2 regions of the Mesobacillus sp. AQ2 genome follow, and region 2 is predicted to be linked to the other one. Evidence: predicted binding sites of a transcription regulator. Region 2 holds the regulator's gene; the other holds the start of a gene.
The links. Region 2 encodes LexA, which represses DNA repair genes until DNA is damaged. Its sites were predicted from a motif close to CGAACATATGTTCG; they were not measured.

Region 1 (8,148 bases), 500 kb from region 2:
ATGAATGAAAACGGTCTTGCGCACATCGAATGCGTCTGCTAATTCTTGATCGCTATTTACGATTTTTACTTCCACGATTATTTATTCCTTTCCAAGCCTGAATGTTTCATATACAGTCCATGAACCGTTGTCCAGCTGGTACAGCAAATGAATCCGATCGGCTGTATCTTCAAATTGGACCTTTGTCATCCCTAATGATCCATAGACATCCGAGTGCTCATCGTCGGACATTTTTTGACCGATGGTGATATGCGGTACAAAGTTATATTCCTGATTGCCTTCGAATGTTGAATTGAGTTCATTATGAAGTGAGTCTAACTCTTCAGGTGATTCGACTTTCAGGTATATCACGTTATTTACGGGTTTAAATGAACTAATCTTCTTGATGTTCAGTTTGACTGGTTTGAAATTCCTGGCAATTGAATCAATCTTATTGGCGATTTCCTTGATTTCTTCTTCTGTTGCTTCAAATGGAGATTTTAAAGTGATATGTGGCGGGATTAACGCATAATGTGGGTCATAACGCCTTCTCAACGAATTAGCATAATCCTGGATTTTCTTTGATGGAAAAATGACAATACCGAATTTCATCTGAATACCCCCGTTTCATAATATTGTTGCATTTCGTTCAGTTTAAAAAACTGAAAATTATGATTTACCATTCATTATAACAAATTTTTGATATATATAATATAAAGAAGCATAATCATGAAAACATTCTATTCATTGCCCGTTTAAGGTCGGGCTGCCAATAGGTCCATGTATGGTCTCCGCTGAATTCTTCGTAAAAATAGCCAAAGCCTTTTTCTTTAAAAATCTTTGAAAGATCCCTGTTTGGCGTCAGGAAATCTTTGTTTTTGGATGAGGTCGTCTTAACGGTTGTCTCCTGTTCGCCGACCGTGTGGTATATATTCAGCAATTCAGGCTGACTGAAGTTCTTAACCGCGGAAAATACTTCCTTATTCACATATGGTGATTGAAGCAGAACTTTTCCAAAAGTATGAGGATACTGGATAGCGGCAAGCAACGAAACTGTTGCTGCAAGCGAATCCCCGACCAAAGCGCGTCCCATGCCCATTTGGTATGTTGGATAACGTTCATCCAGGTAAGGGACAAGCTCATGAGCAAGAAAGCGGATATAGGCCTGGTGCTGCTCTCCTTTTGGATGGTATTTTCGGCGCCGGTCTTCGACGGAATCATATGGGATTCCAACGATGATGACGTTTTCAATTTCTTTTTTGGCAAGGAATTCATCCGCAATCCTGCCTATCCTCCCTAATTGGAAATAATCGCGGCCATCCTGTGCGATCAGCAAGGAGTATTTATACAGCGGGGAATAATTGGCAGGCAGGTAGACCAGCATTGTGATATCTTCACCCAGCTCCTTGCTTTGGAGTGTGATTTCTTCAATTTTGCCCATAGGATAATCCATATATTTACCTCCAAATCCTTCGATTTGCTATTTTACTTTTTACCGTCAAAACGATTTTAGCATATGTATTTTTAAAAAGCTTTTCAGGTAATGTATTATAAGCCGGCATGAAATTAGTAAGCAAGTAAGATGTTTGACAATTGTGTGAAGTCTTATGGTAGAATTATGGTGAACATTTATATATCAAAGGGGGAAATCTGATGAAAAAAAGAAAGTTTCTTTTATTCACTGCTCTTGTGCTAGTGCTTTCGATGGTGCTATCAGCTTGTGGCGGCGGCTCTGACGAAAAGGGTGGAGAAGGAAAATCACAAGAAAAACCTAAATTCATGAGCATCCTTACTGGCGGTACGGGTGGTACATACTTCCCGCTTGGCGGAGCTTTCGCCAAGATTGTGTCTGATGCAACGGGTATCGATACAAATGCGGAAACAACAGGAGCATCTGCTGAAAACATGCAGAGCATTAAGGATGGAAAAGGTGAAATCGCCTTCACTCAAACAGATATCGCTTCTTATGCAACTGAAGGAAAGCTGATGTTTGATGGAAACAAAATCGATAATATTAAAGCGATCGGTACTCTTTATCCTGAAACAATCCAAATCGTTACAACTGAAAAATCAGGCATCAAATCCGTTGGAGACCTGAAAGGTAAAAAGGTATCGATAGGTGCACCAGGGTCTGGAACTGCAGCGAATGCAGAACAAATCCTTGAGGCTTATGGAATGTCAGTTGATGATATCAAGAAGCAGGATTTAAGCTTTGATGAATCAGTAAATGGCATTAAAGACGGAAATATCGATGCTGCATTCGTTACGGCGGGACATCCGACTGCAGCTGTTGAAGAGCTTTCTGCGACAGAAAAAGTTGTAATCGTTCCTATTGAGGCTGATAAGGCTGATAAACTAATTGAAAAGTATCCATACTACGCAAAAGAAGTAGTACCTTCAGGAACTTATAAGTTGGGTTCCGATGTGCCAACTGTTGCTGTTCTGGCAATGCTGGTAGTAAAGTCTGATCTTTCAGATGAAGTTGTTTACGATATCACTAAATCAATTTTTGAAAACCTTGACCAGGTACAACATGCAAAAGCTAAGCAAATTAAGCTTGAAAATGCTTTGAATGGTGTAGGTATTGACGTACACCCAGGAGCACAGAAGTATTTTGATGAAAAAGGAATCAAAGCTGCTGAGTAATATTCAAAACCCGACCGGACAAAATCCTTTTGTGGATTTTGCCCGGTCAATAAATATTTCTGGACTGCATTTGTACTCCGGAGGTTCCACTAAAGAACAGACCGAACTCTATTCCGGTCTTTTTTTACTGAATATTTATCAAACCTCTTTGAGCGATATCAGACAGGCGAGGAATGGATAATGAAATCAATAAAATTCAATAAAAAGATCTTCGTTCTGTTGCTCCTCATTATGTTAATTTTAATTATCTCAATCAATATTCCATATAAACAAGCTCTTGTTTTTCTTCAACCTGAAGAAGAAGATATACTATGCTATGTACCTATTGCACAAGGGGACAAGTTTAAGATAAAGTATACACATTCCATCCATTTGTCCGATGTAATTGAAAGCTATAAAATTACCGAACAAAATGAGATTCAGCAATACGAATTGGAGTATGAAGATTTTGCCATTGGTATGCCATCAGAAATTGCAGAAGGGGAACATTTTGAAATGCAGGATGGCAAGTACCGTATAAAGAATATGGAAAGAAGGTTTAAGCACTTCGACCTGCGAGTCGGCAAGGTGAGGGCTAATCACACGTTTATGCAAGGTAAAGTCTCCTTTCCACTTTCCAAGGCAATTGAACCAGGAACGAGAGTAAGGATACAAGTAATGAAAATTAATGTTATTCAGCAAATGAAAGGAGTGAATATCCTTGAGCATGAAGAATGAAACTTTATCTGAACAGGAACAGCAGGAGCTGCTGGAAAAATACGATCCTGAAGCTGCCTCAAGGAAATTAAATGGAATTATGGGCATGATTGCATTCATTATGCTGCTGTCATTCTCACTATTCCAGTTGTACACATCCATCTTTGGGGTTTTGACGGCACAGTTGCAGAGGTCCATCCATTTGGGGTTTGCGCTTGCACTGATTTTTATTTTATTTCCTGCACGCAAAAAAGACCGTGTACATAATAAAGTCGCATGGTACGATATTTTACTGGCGATTATCGCAATAGCTGTAGGTGCCTATTGGCCATTAATGATTGATGAACTGGTAAACAGGGTTGGGCGTCTTACTCCGGTTGATTTTTACATTGGTCTTGCTGCTGTTTTACTCGTCCTCGAAGCGACCAGGAGAACGGTAGGACTGCCGATTACGGTTATTGCGGTTCTGTTTTTGGGTTATGCATTGTATGGTCCATATATGCCGGGTTTCCTCGCACACAGAGGACTTGAACTTGACAGCTTGATCCAGACAATGTTCTTCACAACTGAAGGTATCTTAGGAACACCATTAGGGGTTTCTTCTACGTTTATCTTCTTATTCTTGTTATTTGGCGCGTTTCTAGTGAAAACAGGCGTTGGCCAATATTTTAACGATCTTGCTGTTTCTATCGCTGGAAAAAGAGTTGGTGGTCCGGCAAAGGTAGCGATTTTTTCTAGTGCATTGCAAGGAACAATCAGCGGCAGTTCCGTGGCTAACGTAGTCACGTCAGGCTCATTTACGATTCCTATGATGAAAAAGCTCGGATATCGTAAAGAATTTGCTGGAGCAGTAGAAGCAGCTGCTTCTACCGGTGGCCAGCTTATGCCGCCTATCATGGGTGCAGCTGCTTTCTTGATGGTGGAATTCATTGGCGGCGGCATCACATACTGGGATATCGCTAAGGCTGCAGCCATTCCAGCGCTGCTTTATTTTACCGGGATTTGGATCATGACACATTTTGAAGCAAAACGGGTCGGCCTGCGCGGATTGAAGGATGAAGAAATGCCTGACCGCAAAGAAGTTCTGGCTAAAATCTATTTGCTATTGCCAATATTGGCTGTAATTGTCCTGATGGTAAGCGGAATGAGTGTTATGAGAGCCGCTCTATGGAGTATTGTTATTACTGTGGTGGTTAGTGCGATAAAGAAAGAAACCCGGATTGGTTTCAGAGATGTAATTGATGCGCTTGTCGATGGGGCACGCACGGCGTTAGGTGTTGCGGCTGCAACTGCTGCTGCTGGTATTATCGTAGGGGTTGTAACCAAAACCGGCCTTGGCCTGAAGCTAGCCAATGGATTGTTGGATCTTGCCGGAGGACATTTACTCCTCACCCTGGCGTTTACAATGGTTGCATCCCTGGTATTAGGAATGGGGTCACCGACAACAGCAAACTATGTCATTACGTCAACCATTGCAGCACCGGCCATCATTTTGCTGGGAGTACCTGATTTATCTGCACATTTATTTGTATTCTATTTCGGGATCATCGCTGATATTACACCTCCAGTAGCGCTGGCGGCATTTGCGGCAGCTGGTGTGTCAGGCGGTGAACCAATAAAAACAGGGGTTAACTCAGCAAAGCTGGCAATAGCAGCGTTCATCATCCCTTATATGTTCGTATTGTCTCCAGAATTGTTAATGATTGATACAACATGGTATTACCTTATCTGGGTGGTGTTTACGGCACTTGCCGGCATGATGCTGATTGGTGCAGGTATTATTGGTTTCTGGCTGAGGAAATTGTTCTGGTACGAGAGAATAATTGGAGTTGTAAGCGGCTTAATGCTGATTTATCCTGAAAAAATTACTGATATAATCGGACTTGGTTCCTTTGTTCTACTCATTGCATTGCAAATTCTGATCAAGAGACACAATACACCTGAGCCAAATACAGTTAGTTAATTTTTAGAAGTCCTCATTCCGGGGGCTTCTTTTTTAACTGGTTTTAAGAAAGTGCCGTTTTTCTGGCATGATGGATAGGATGTTTTCAACCTTGAATAAACGTTCATCGTTTCTAAGGAAACAAAATGCTTTAAAGTAATCCCCACTGATCTCTTTTACAATAATCCTACGCTGTGTAATCTGGTTATCGACTGCAAAATAAATCATTTCAACAGGCTGGTTTTCTTTTAGTGATTTTTCCAAAAGGAAATTCATGTGATTCACTCCTTTTCTTTTATAATTATATTATACCCGAACATTCGTTCTTTATTCAATTATTTCAGAACAAATGTTCGTTGTTTTGGCGGATGGGTAGTGGTATAATCTGGAATGGAGGTGTTATGGATGGAGAGCGAAATGCTTAGGATTTTTGATCAACATGGGACCTGCCTGGGAACAGCACCGAGGTCCCGTGTACATAAAGCTGGCCACTGGCATGAGACATTCCATTGCTGGTTTGCAGAGCGGATAAACGGAGATGACTTTCTTTATTTTCAAGTTCGCAGTTCCGCTAAGAAAGATTATTCCGGTTTGCTGGATATCACTGCAGCGGGGCATATTCTGGCTAATGAAAGCCCTCTTGATGGCTTGAGGGAAGTAAAGGAAGAACTCGGAATCGACGTGACTGTTGAAGATTTACAATCTTTAGGTACCATCAAAGATTCACTGATCAGTCCAGAATTCATTGACCGAGAGCTATGCCATGTTTTCTTGTACAAGGAACATCAGCCTTTTGAAAAATTCCAGCTGCAAAAGGATGAGGTCTCAGGGATCATGGTGGCAAGCATGACCGATTTTGAAGATCTATGGTTTGCTAAATCCAGTGAAATAAGGCTCAAAGGTTTCAAGGTAAGTGAGGAAGGCGAAAAGAAACCAAAAGAGATGCTGGCCTCCAAAAAGGATTTTGTGCCTCATGAAGATGAGTATATTAAAAGGGTCATCCAAAGTATAAGAAATTCATAATCCAGATAATTTTTATGGGGAAAAATTATTGACTTTATACTGAATCCAGTATATATTAATTAATGTCCTCATTAAATAGGACAACTTAGAACGATTCCTTAGCTCAGCTGGGAGAGCGCTACCTTGACAGGGTAGAGGTCGCTGGTTCGAACCCAGTAGGAATCATACTTTTGAAAAAGCCCCCATCTCTTATATAACAAGGGATGGAGGCTTTTTTGTTTTGCCAACACTTCTTTTACCAGACAAGCAGGCGGAATCAATCAGCCACTACTTTTTCAAAACTTATTGCCGTTTTCCCTTCAAAATGTTCAGTTAAGCTCAATGCCTAACTGAGCTTTTTTATTATTAGCTGCTGATAATATACCTTCTTCCTGCTTCCCGTTAATTTAGAGTGATAATTTCATTTAACTTAGAAAAAAATAAGGATTAGGAAAGGAGGGATAGCAAATGCCTGTGAAAAAGTTGGTTACAGGATTGATTTTGTTTGTAGCATTGTTCACGGTTGTGACAACAATAGGCTTACATAGTAGTTTTGCCGAAACTGGTGTTGCAACTAAACCAATGGAGAATGTTAATATGATTGAGGTAGAGTTGAATGATAATTACTTTAATCCAAAAGTTATCAGCATTCCAAACGGAATCACTACAACCTTGAAATTGAGAAACAAAGGGAAGAAAGAGCATACATTTACAGTGGAAAAGCTTGGGATTGACATCGAGCTCCAGCCAGGAAAAGAAAAAAACATTTCCGTGAAACCAGAACAGAAGGGTACTTATGAATTGATATGCCGGTATCACTTCCAGGAAGGTATGGTTGGGAAGGTAAATGTTAATTAAAAAGCAGTGCAAATAATGTATTGAGTACCCAAAAAGTTAGAGTGAAATCTAACTTTTTGGGTGTCTCATCAATGCTCCTTTTTATTTTCGAAACAATAAGAGTAGTTCCACTTCTAATAATGATAAATATAATGTACGGTACGGTGAGCCATATATCATTTAAGATGAGGTGGAAAGTTGTATTTTTTTAAGCCTATTTCTAATGAAGTGCGTTTATCTAAACTGATATTCAAAAAACGCAATAAAACGATGAAGCTCATTTTGGGGTCTTTTTTTGCCTGTATATCAGTTATGCTACAGGCAGCTGGAGGCTTTTTGCCAGGTATAGGATTATTTTTTAGTCCGCTCGCCACTGCACCTATTTTGTTATGTTCAATGTTTTCCATTCCACTTGGAGTAATGTCCTACTTTCTGACCATTATATTGTTATTTATTCTGCAGCCAAGTGAATTAATTGTATTCGCCTTTACAACAGGACTGTTGGGACTGGGCATAGGAGCAGCATTTTGGTTTTTTAGGAAGAGATTAAGCATTATTGCGGCAGGGACTATTTTTTTAATGCTGGGAATTATCATTTTGCTATTTATCTTCGACTTTCCCGTTTTAGGACCAGTCGTTTCAGGTTCCTTTTCATTTCTTACAACCGCGGGGATCCTTTTATTTGCTTTACTTTATAGCTGGTTATGGGTTGAAATTGCTTTAAACATTTTTAATAGACTAAAAAGGTTAATCATTTAGTGTCTCCTAAATCCACTCACTATTGCCTGGCAGATAAAGCCCTCAGAAATCAGATAGGCTCAAGATTCAAGGAATGATTTCAAAAATAGTACCCTTGTTAAAGTCAGTCACTTTCATCGAGCCATAAACCCCCAAATATAATCTGGTTTGGTCCAGATTCGCTCCCAAACTAACATAATAAGCAGATTCAGATCCGAAATTATAGTCAGTTTCAATAATACTATAATCATTTAGTTTACAGTCTGGCCTTACCTTAGAATAAGCTAATACTCCTTTAACTGAAGTTG
Region 2 (8,148 bases):
CTCCATAGCAATATGGATAGCGGAAATTATTCTTGTCCCCTCCACAATTATAGGTTTGCGGATTTTTCTCAACCTGGATCATCGAAAACTTCTTTGCGAGTTCCTCGCTGTGCTTGTTGCCATTTTGAGCAACAAAATCGATGTAGCCGATTCCCATATTATATGCCTGGATAACCGTTGGAAAATCGACTTGCATCTTTTTGCCATAATCCATAACCCGGTGAAAATACTTAACACCCTGCTGTATGCTTTGTTGGGGATCCTTGATCGAATTTGGCGCTAATCCCATGGATTCAGAAGCTTGCATGGGATCACCACCCTTTCCTTTGCTTTCCTGCATCATTAGTGCGGCAACAGTAACAGTATGTTCCTCGAGGCCGACCTTTTGCAATTCCTCCGCAATCAACGGAGTATATTTAGCAACCTCACCAATAGAACTGGTCACCCCGACATTCATCTTCTTTAGGTTATAAATATCTAAATCAAGGAACCTATCAAATAGGAAGAAACCTATAAAGGCAAGAAACAATAAAATTGCCAGATTGAAGTTCCTTTGGACTTGATTTTTCTTTTTAGGTTTCTTTTTGGTGTACTTCATTCGTTCTCTCCCAAATGATTTTCTATTTCTATTTTATTAGAAATCATCTGAAGTTAAAAGGGAGCAGCCATCATTTTTAGCAGCTCCCTGAATCCTTATTCTTCATAAATCATTTTACGAGTCATTCCTCCATCAATGACGAGGTCCTGCCCATTTATAAAATCATTATCCTTGTCAGCCAAATATAAGCACGCTCTTGCAATATCTTCCGGTTTCCCGACACGATTGGACCAATGCTGAAGATGGTCCTTCTCACGCAAATCTTCATAATCTACTGTCTGGATCCACCCGGGGCTTATTGAGTTGACTGTAATCCCTTTCTCTTGAAGCGAAGCGGCAAGTGCATGTGTCAAGGCAACGATTCCGCCTTTAGAGGAAGCATATGCTTCTGAATTTGGTTCAGACATAGTTGCCCTCGTTGATGCGATATTTATGATTCGTGCACCTTCATTCATCCTTCTGGCCGCTTCACGTGAGCCGATAAACACACTCCTGAGATTGGTAAATACAACATCCTCCCATTCTTCAGTAGTAAGCTCGAACAACGGCTTGAACCGCGACACTCCGGCATTATTTATCAATACATCTATCTGCCCGAAGTCACTCAACACACTGTCCACAAGATTGACAATGTCCTTTTCTTTTCTGACATCTGTTTGATAAAATCTTGCTTTTCCGCCGATTTCTTTAAGATCGGATATTAATTCTTTTCCCCTGGATTCATCTATGTCTGCGATACATACATTTGCATGTTCTTGCGCAAATGCTCTTGCAATCCCTTTGCCGATTCCATTAGCACCGCCCGTTATAATTACAGTCTTTCCTTTAAACCCACTCGACATAAACAATTCCCCCTCCTAATTTACCAAAGTTGATATATATAGTGATTCCACTTTGCGTAACCATTCAATCTCTTTATGTAAATAAAATAAGCCAGACTGCATATGCAGTCCAGCCGGGGATTATTTACTTTCTGTTGATACTTGCCACTCGATGCCAAACTTATCGGTCACCTGGCCGTAAGCGGGACTCCAGAAGGTTTCCTGAAGGGGCATTGTTACCTTTCCATCCACCTGCAATTTATTAAAGATTTCTTTTGCTTCAGCAGCATCATCCACCAGAAGCGCGATTGTTACCTGGGAACCAAGCTGGTATGGGTGGCCAGGGAATGTATCTGATAGCATGAGGCCAGCACCGCCAATTTTCAACTGGGCATTCAACACCCGGTTCTTCGCTTCTTCAGGAAGAGGATGATCAGGGTTTGCAGGCATATCACCGAATGTTTGCAGACTGATCACTTCTGCTCCCAATGCTTCCTGATAAAATTTCACTGCTTCCTGGCCATTCCCGTTTGTTACTATGTAGGGGACAATTCCTGTTACCATAACAGCACTCCTTCCATTTTTCAGAACATCAGTTCGTTAACATTTTAACATTTACTGTCTCTTTTTTCAAATTCTATATAAAAGAAGGTTATTTCCCCAAGGAATATAGTTTTGCTAAAATAGTCTAAAAAAAAGCGGAGGTTCTTTTAATCACAAAAGCACGCAACCATTAATGGTTACGTGCTCTTTTATAAAGTTAATTTTAGTCTTGCTCGATCAATGCTTTTACGCGAGCGACAACATTGTTGACAGAGAATCCATACTCTTCCATGATCTTTTCACCAGGCGCTGATGCACCAAATGTATCGATCGCAAGTACTTCTCCCTCGTCACCAACATAACGGTGCCAGCCAAGTGAAGAGCCCATTTCGATTCCTAGACGCTTCTTGACAGACTTTGGAATGACACTTTCTTTGTATTCCTTTGATTGCTGCTCGAAGCGATCCCATGCAGGCATGCTGACAACCGCAATGTCGATGCCTTCAGAAGCTAAAGCCTCTTGTGCCTTAACTGCAAGTCCTACTTCTGAACCTGCTGCAAGGATCAATGCATCTGCTGTTTCTTTTCCAGCTGGAGAGATGACATAAGCACCTTTTGAAACGCCTTCGTACGCATTCTTGTCCGTATTCTTGATTGTCGGCAGGTTTTGGCGAGTCAGCACCAGAGCTGTAGGATTCTTAGTTGATTCAACTGCCAGCTTCCATGCAGCTGCTGTTTCGTTGCCATCCGCAGGACGAATCACTGACAGGTTTGGCATTGCGCGAAGTCCGGCAAGCTGTTCTACAGGTTCGTGGGTTGGACCATCTTCCCCAACCGCGATGCTGTCATGTGTGAACACAAAGGTTACAGGCAATCCCATTAACGCAGCAAGTCTGATTGCTGGTTTCAGGTAATCAGAGAATACGAAGAATGTTCCGCCAAACACCTTAAGGCCTCCGTGAAGTGCCATACCGTTCATAGCTGCTCCCATGGCGAATTCACGCACCCCGAACCAGATATTGCGGCCTTCGAATGAACCTGGGAAGAAATCGCCTGTTCCCTTGATCATTGTTTTGTTTGAACCAGCAAGGTCAGCTGATCCGCCAATCAAGTAAGGAAGGTTTTTCGCAATGCCGTTAAGTGCTTCACCAGAAGATGCACGGCTCGCAAGGCTCTTGCCTTCTTCGTATACTGGAATGTCCTTATCCCATCCATCTACTAACTCACCCTTTATAGCTTTTTCAAGCTGGGCACCCAGTTCTGGATACTCCCTCTTATATTGAGAGAATTGTTCATTCCAAGCTTGTTCTGTTTGTTCACCTTTATCAGCGATTTGCTGTTTGAAGTGATCATAAACTTCACTTGGTACATGGAAGTCTTCTTCAAATGTCCATTTGTAAGCTTCCTTTGTAAGTTTCAATTCATCGGCGCCAAGTGGGGCACCGTGAACATCTGATTTACCAGAGAGGTTAGGTGAACCATATCCGATGATGGTCTTAACTTCTATCATGGTCGGACGATCTGCATCTGTTTTTGCTTCCTCGATCGCCTTTGCGATTTCATCGAGATTATTGCCATCTTCAACGCGGATATATTGCCATCCGTATGCTTTAAAACGGCCCTCAACACTTTCAGAGAATGACTTATTAAGATCGCCATCCAGTGAGATATCGTTTGAATCATATAGAACAATCATTTTACCCAATTTAAGGTGAGCTGCAAGTGAAGCTGCCTCAGCAGAAACGCCTTCCATAAGATCGCCATCACCGCAGATACTATATGTATAGTGATCAACGATATTGTAGTTATCCTTATTATAAACAGCAGCCAGGTGACGTTCAGCCATCGCCATACCAACCGCCATGGCAATTCCCTGGCCAAGCGGTCCGGTTGTTGCGTCTACACCGGCAGTGTGTCCAAACTCAGGATGTCCTGGTGTCTTGCTTCCCCACTGACGGAATTGCTTAATATCTTCCATTGATAGATCATAACCTGCAAGGTGCAGTAAGCTGTATAGCAGCATAGATCCGTGTCCGGCAGACAAGACAAACCGATCGCGGTTGAACCATTCTGGATTCTTAGGGTTGATATTCATATAACGAGTCCATAATGTGTAAGCCATCGGTGCTGCCCCCATCGGCATGCCTGGATGGCCGGAATTTGCTTTTTCAATCGCATCAATTGATAAAGTACGAATGGAATCAATTGAAAGCATATCAATTTCTTTAAACATTTAATACATCCTTTCTATAGGTACTGGCTACATCATTAATATTATAGCGAGAGAAATTATTATACAACAAATTATGCCTGAAGGAGACAGAAAACGCCGTATTGTTATTTATTTTGACACATACTCGCTGTACTTATGTAAGCAAACGCTTCAGATGAAGACGGAATATAGATTTTGACATAGAAGCTAAGAGGCCTTTAAAATTGTTCCATTGCTGATTTTTCACTTCAGTAGTCGAATATAACATTCAGTTTTTTCATCTGTCATGCTTCCAAAATAAAAATGGAATACATTCTCTCATGTATTCCAAATTGAATATATTAATGAAGTTTATTCTTCAATTTTTCTTCTTTTAGTTTTTCAGGTGTAACATCATTGCCTTCTGGATCAACAATGGTAACTCCCTTTAGTGTATTCAGCATAGAAGAACGGAATGACTGGAGATACTCGGCTCGAAGCTTTGTCTGTTCCTTTGCTTCCTCTTCTGTCAGCGTTGATGTTTTTGCTTTCCTTGCCAGTTCATTGATTCTAGCAATTTTATCACTTGATAGCATTGTAAAGCTCCTTTGTGTAAAAAATTACGTCAAATGACATCTTACTAAATTTTTTCTAGTTTTACAAGAAAGGAGCCTCATTCCTCATTTGATTCTATATGTTCAAGGTATCGCCGATTCACTGTTGCCTTGGATACATTGTAGCCAAATCCTTTCAGAGTAGCGGCAATTTCAGCAAAAGTAAGGCCATTATTCCGCAGCCTGACAATCTCTGCTATCGGCATATCTTTACGTTCCCTGCCGGAATGCTCGCCCTGATTTTTGAGATTGCGCTGAGGCTTGTATCCATGTTCAACCGCACGTTTCATTCCGCGTTTAATCTTTATGTTATGGATTTTCCTCTGATATTCTTCTACCATACTGACAATCTGGAGCACCATGGAATCCGATTCAGAAAGCTGAAGTTCCCCGCTGTGAGAGATGCTGTATAACTTAACGTTCTCCTTTAATATGCAATGGAGAATAGCTACCTTTGCATTACCCCTGCCAAGTCTGGTCTCATCCTGAATCAATACGGCACCGACTGACTTGTCCTTTATCAGCTCCAGCAGTTCAAGGATCCCGTCCCTTTCAAGGTCATACCCGCTGGCTTGTTCCTTGATGATGTTCATCACTTCAAATCCATACTGTTCTGCAAGGCGGAGCAATTCTTCCTCCTGCCTGGCAAGCGAAGTTTCCTGCGTTTCTTTCGTGGTACTTACCCGGCAATAAATAATCGCTTTCATGCTGTCACCTGATTCTATGTACAAATTATCTTTCAGCCCCGGCAATCTGTGTTGGCTCCAGATATTCAGCCGTCACCGGGATGACAAGTTCATCTCCCGGAAAAACCCTTTCTCCAACAATCCCATTTTCCTTTTCTACCCAGCTCACGAAATCATTTTTCGATAAACGATGCTCACTGGCGTACGTCTCTGCAATCTCCCATAGTGACTGCCCTTCTTCTATAGTAACAGTTATGTATGCATCATCGTTATGTAAATTTGCTTTTGCCACCAGCGAAAAAATCAGGCTGACAGCAAGAAGGATTAAAGCGTAAGAATAGTTTTCCCATAGTCTTTTCATAATCGACACTCCCTAACGAATATATGTTCGCCTATTTGATTTTTATTATAATACGAACATTTGTTTTGTGTCAACTCAAAATTCGAACTTATGTTTGTATCTATCAAATAGACATGGTATAATTAGGACAAGAAAAAATACGAGGTGCGTGAATATGACAAAGTTATCAAAGCGGCAACAAGATATTTTTGAATTCATAAAAGGTGAAGTCAAGAAAAAAGGATATCCGCCATCCGTACGTGAAATCGGCGAAGCAGTTGGACTGGCATCAAGTTCCACGGTACACGGCCACCTTGCAAGGCTCGAAAGCAAAGGGCTGATCAGACGCGATCCAACAAAACCGCGTGCAATTGAAATACTGGAAATCGAAGAGGAAAACCGTATCCCTAAATATAATGTTGTCAACGTGCCTGTTGTCGGTAAAGTAACAGCCGGTATGCCAATTACGGCTATTGAGAATGTTGAAGAATACTTCCCGCTTCCAGACCGCCTTGTTCCTCATGATGAGCAGGTTTTCATGCTCGAAATCATGGGTGACAGTATGATAGAGGCTGGTATCCTGGATGGAGATTATGTAATCGTCAAGCAGCAAAAGACAGCCAATAACGGAGACATTGTAGTAGCAATGACTGAGGATGACGAAGCAACTGTTAAACGTTTCTTCAAGGAGAAGGACTATTTCAGGCTCCAGCCGGAAAATTCATCAATGGAACCGATTATCCTTCGGAATGTATCGATTCTTGGTAAAGTCATTGGTGTATACCGTCATATGCACTAAAAAGCAAGCGGACTCCGCTTGCTTTTTTTCGTTCTATCAAACTTTTATTTTTTTAAAGGTTCTATGAAAAAAGCATATTCCTTTCCAAAGTAGGTACAAGCCCTGACAACTTGTCCCTTTCCGAATAAGATATCGTGTATTTTAGCTATGGAAGAAGTTTAAGCTCGAATGGGATCCAATCTAATAATAACGATTCAGCAGGAGTTTTTTACTCTAACCGCAACAACAAACAGGTAAGGGCGACAATTGATTTTGAAGATCTTTGCCGTGCTGACCGTCGTTGCATTATCAATGACTTGGTTGCTGGTGCTCAGGATGAGAATGATCGTGACCGCGATGATAGAAAGTGCGGATGCAGAGACTAATTTCCGCAAAAAAATCCCGAAAGGCTTGGACCTTTCGGGATTTCCCCTATACTAATGAATGCCACTAACAGGAAGCACTGCTGTTATTTCTTCCATAAATTCTGCTTTTTGCTTACCAGTAAGCCATAAATGGACGGCACCTTCGTCCTGGCTGCTCCTGATCAACCTGCCTATTCCCTGTCTTAACCGAAGCAGCATGTATGGAACGTCTACTTCTGCAGAAGGGTTGGCCGCATGCTTCCTTTTTGCCTGGAAGACCGGGTCATGAGGCGGGAATGGCAATGAAGCAATGATGACCTGGGTCAATGATTCACCGGGGACATCAAGACCTTCCCATAAACTGTATGAGCAAAGTACAGTGCTTTTGACATTCTGGAAGTCTTTTACGGTTTCACTAATCTCACGGTCGCCTTCAAACAGGATGTCAAAATCCCACTCCTGTTGATCGGACCATACTCTGAACCTTTCCATTTCCTGCATGGAAGAAAACAAAACCAGTGAGCTCCCGCTTGCAGTACGCAGATCCGTACCTATTTTCTCCCATTTTTGATTTTCAGCATCCTGAACATGCACTTTAATTTCCATTTGCTCTTGATAATCAAACGGTGATGCAACCGTGAAGGAAGTATATTTTTCAATTCCGAGACTCTTCGCTATATAGTTGAAGTCCCCTACCTGGGATAAAGTTGCTGAAGAAAAAACAAACGGGATATTTTGTGCAAAAACTTCTTTTTTCAGAATGTCCTCTACCAGACGAGGCATGATGACGAGTGAAGACTGAACTTCATTCTCTTCAAGCCAGAAAATCCCTTCATCGTTCTTCAGGAAGATCGATAGACCATATGCAAAAAACTCGAGATATTCTTCCATGATTTTTAAGTGGTATTCATCAATCAGGAACATTTCTGCGTCAAATACCAGCTGGTCCATTAATTCGCTGACCTTCTTTTCCAAAGTTTCAGCTGTCTTCCTGATTGCAGGATGCTTCGCAACTTCTTTTCGATTCGAACCCTCAACAGCAGTAGAGTTCTCAACCAGCAGGTCGAACCATGAGTCATGCAGCTCTATGATGTCCTCGATTAAATAGAGAGATTCCTCCCTGACATCCTGATGCATATAGCCTGTTAACACAGTCGTCAGAGTTTGCGAATTAAATCTGTATGTCAGCCCTTTTTGCGCTGCGAATTCAAG

Region 1: QNH36_RS07515 (WYL domain-containing protein) is a predicted target of LexA. The motif match lies at 5,606-5,619, and genes of this name have one in related genera.

The regions. Positions count from the first base shown of each region.
Region 1 covers NZ_CP126080.1:1,518,889-1,527,036, forward strand. The annotation lists gene QNH36_RS07485 (GNAT family N-acetyltransferase) at 1-75, opposite strand, end outside; gene QNH36_RS07490 (YjcG family protein) at 82-591, opposite strand; gene QNH36_RS07495 (alpha/beta hydrolase) at 707-1,432, opposite strand; gene QNH36_RS07500 (TAXI family TRAP transporter solute-binding subunit) at 1,633-2,625, shown strand; gene QNH36_RS07505 (DUF1850 domain-containing protein) at 2,806-3,342, shown strand; gene QNH36_RS07510 (TRAP transporter permease) at 3,332-5,284, shown strand; gene QNH36_RS07515 (WYL domain-containing protein) at 5,318-5,539, opposite strand; gene QNH36_RS07520 (NUDIX hydrolase) at 5,669-6,286, shown strand; tRNA gene QNH36_RS07525 (tRNA-Val) at 6,379-6,451, shown strand; gene QNH36_RS07530 (cupredoxin domain-containing protein) at 6,734-7,123, shown strand; gene QNH36_RS07535 (YybS family protein) at 7,301-7,861, shown strand; gene QNH36_RS07540 (PQQ-dependent sugar dehydrogenase) at 7,928-8,148, opposite strand, start outside.
Region 2 covers NZ_CP126080.1:2,019,112-2,027,259, reverse strand. The annotation lists gene QNH36_RS10000 (lysozyme family protein) at 1-598, opposite strand, end outside; gene QNH36_RS09995 (SDR family NAD(P)-dependent oxidoreductase) at 694-1,440, opposite strand; gene QNH36_RS09990 (VOC family protein) at 1,561-1,983, opposite strand; gene tkt (transketolase) at 2,186-4,195, opposite strand; gene QNH36_RS09980 (DUF896 domain-containing protein) at 4,516-4,749, opposite strand; gene QNH36_RS09975 (YneB family resolvase-like protein) at 4,827-5,474, opposite strand; gene yneA (cell division suppressor protein YneA) at 5,500-5,814, opposite strand; gene lexA (transcriptional repressor LexA) at 5,969-6,592, shown strand; gene QNH36_RS09960 (hypothetical protein) at 6,727-6,957, shown strand; gene QNH36_RS09955 (ATP-dependent DNA helicase) at 7,009-8,148, opposite strand, start outside.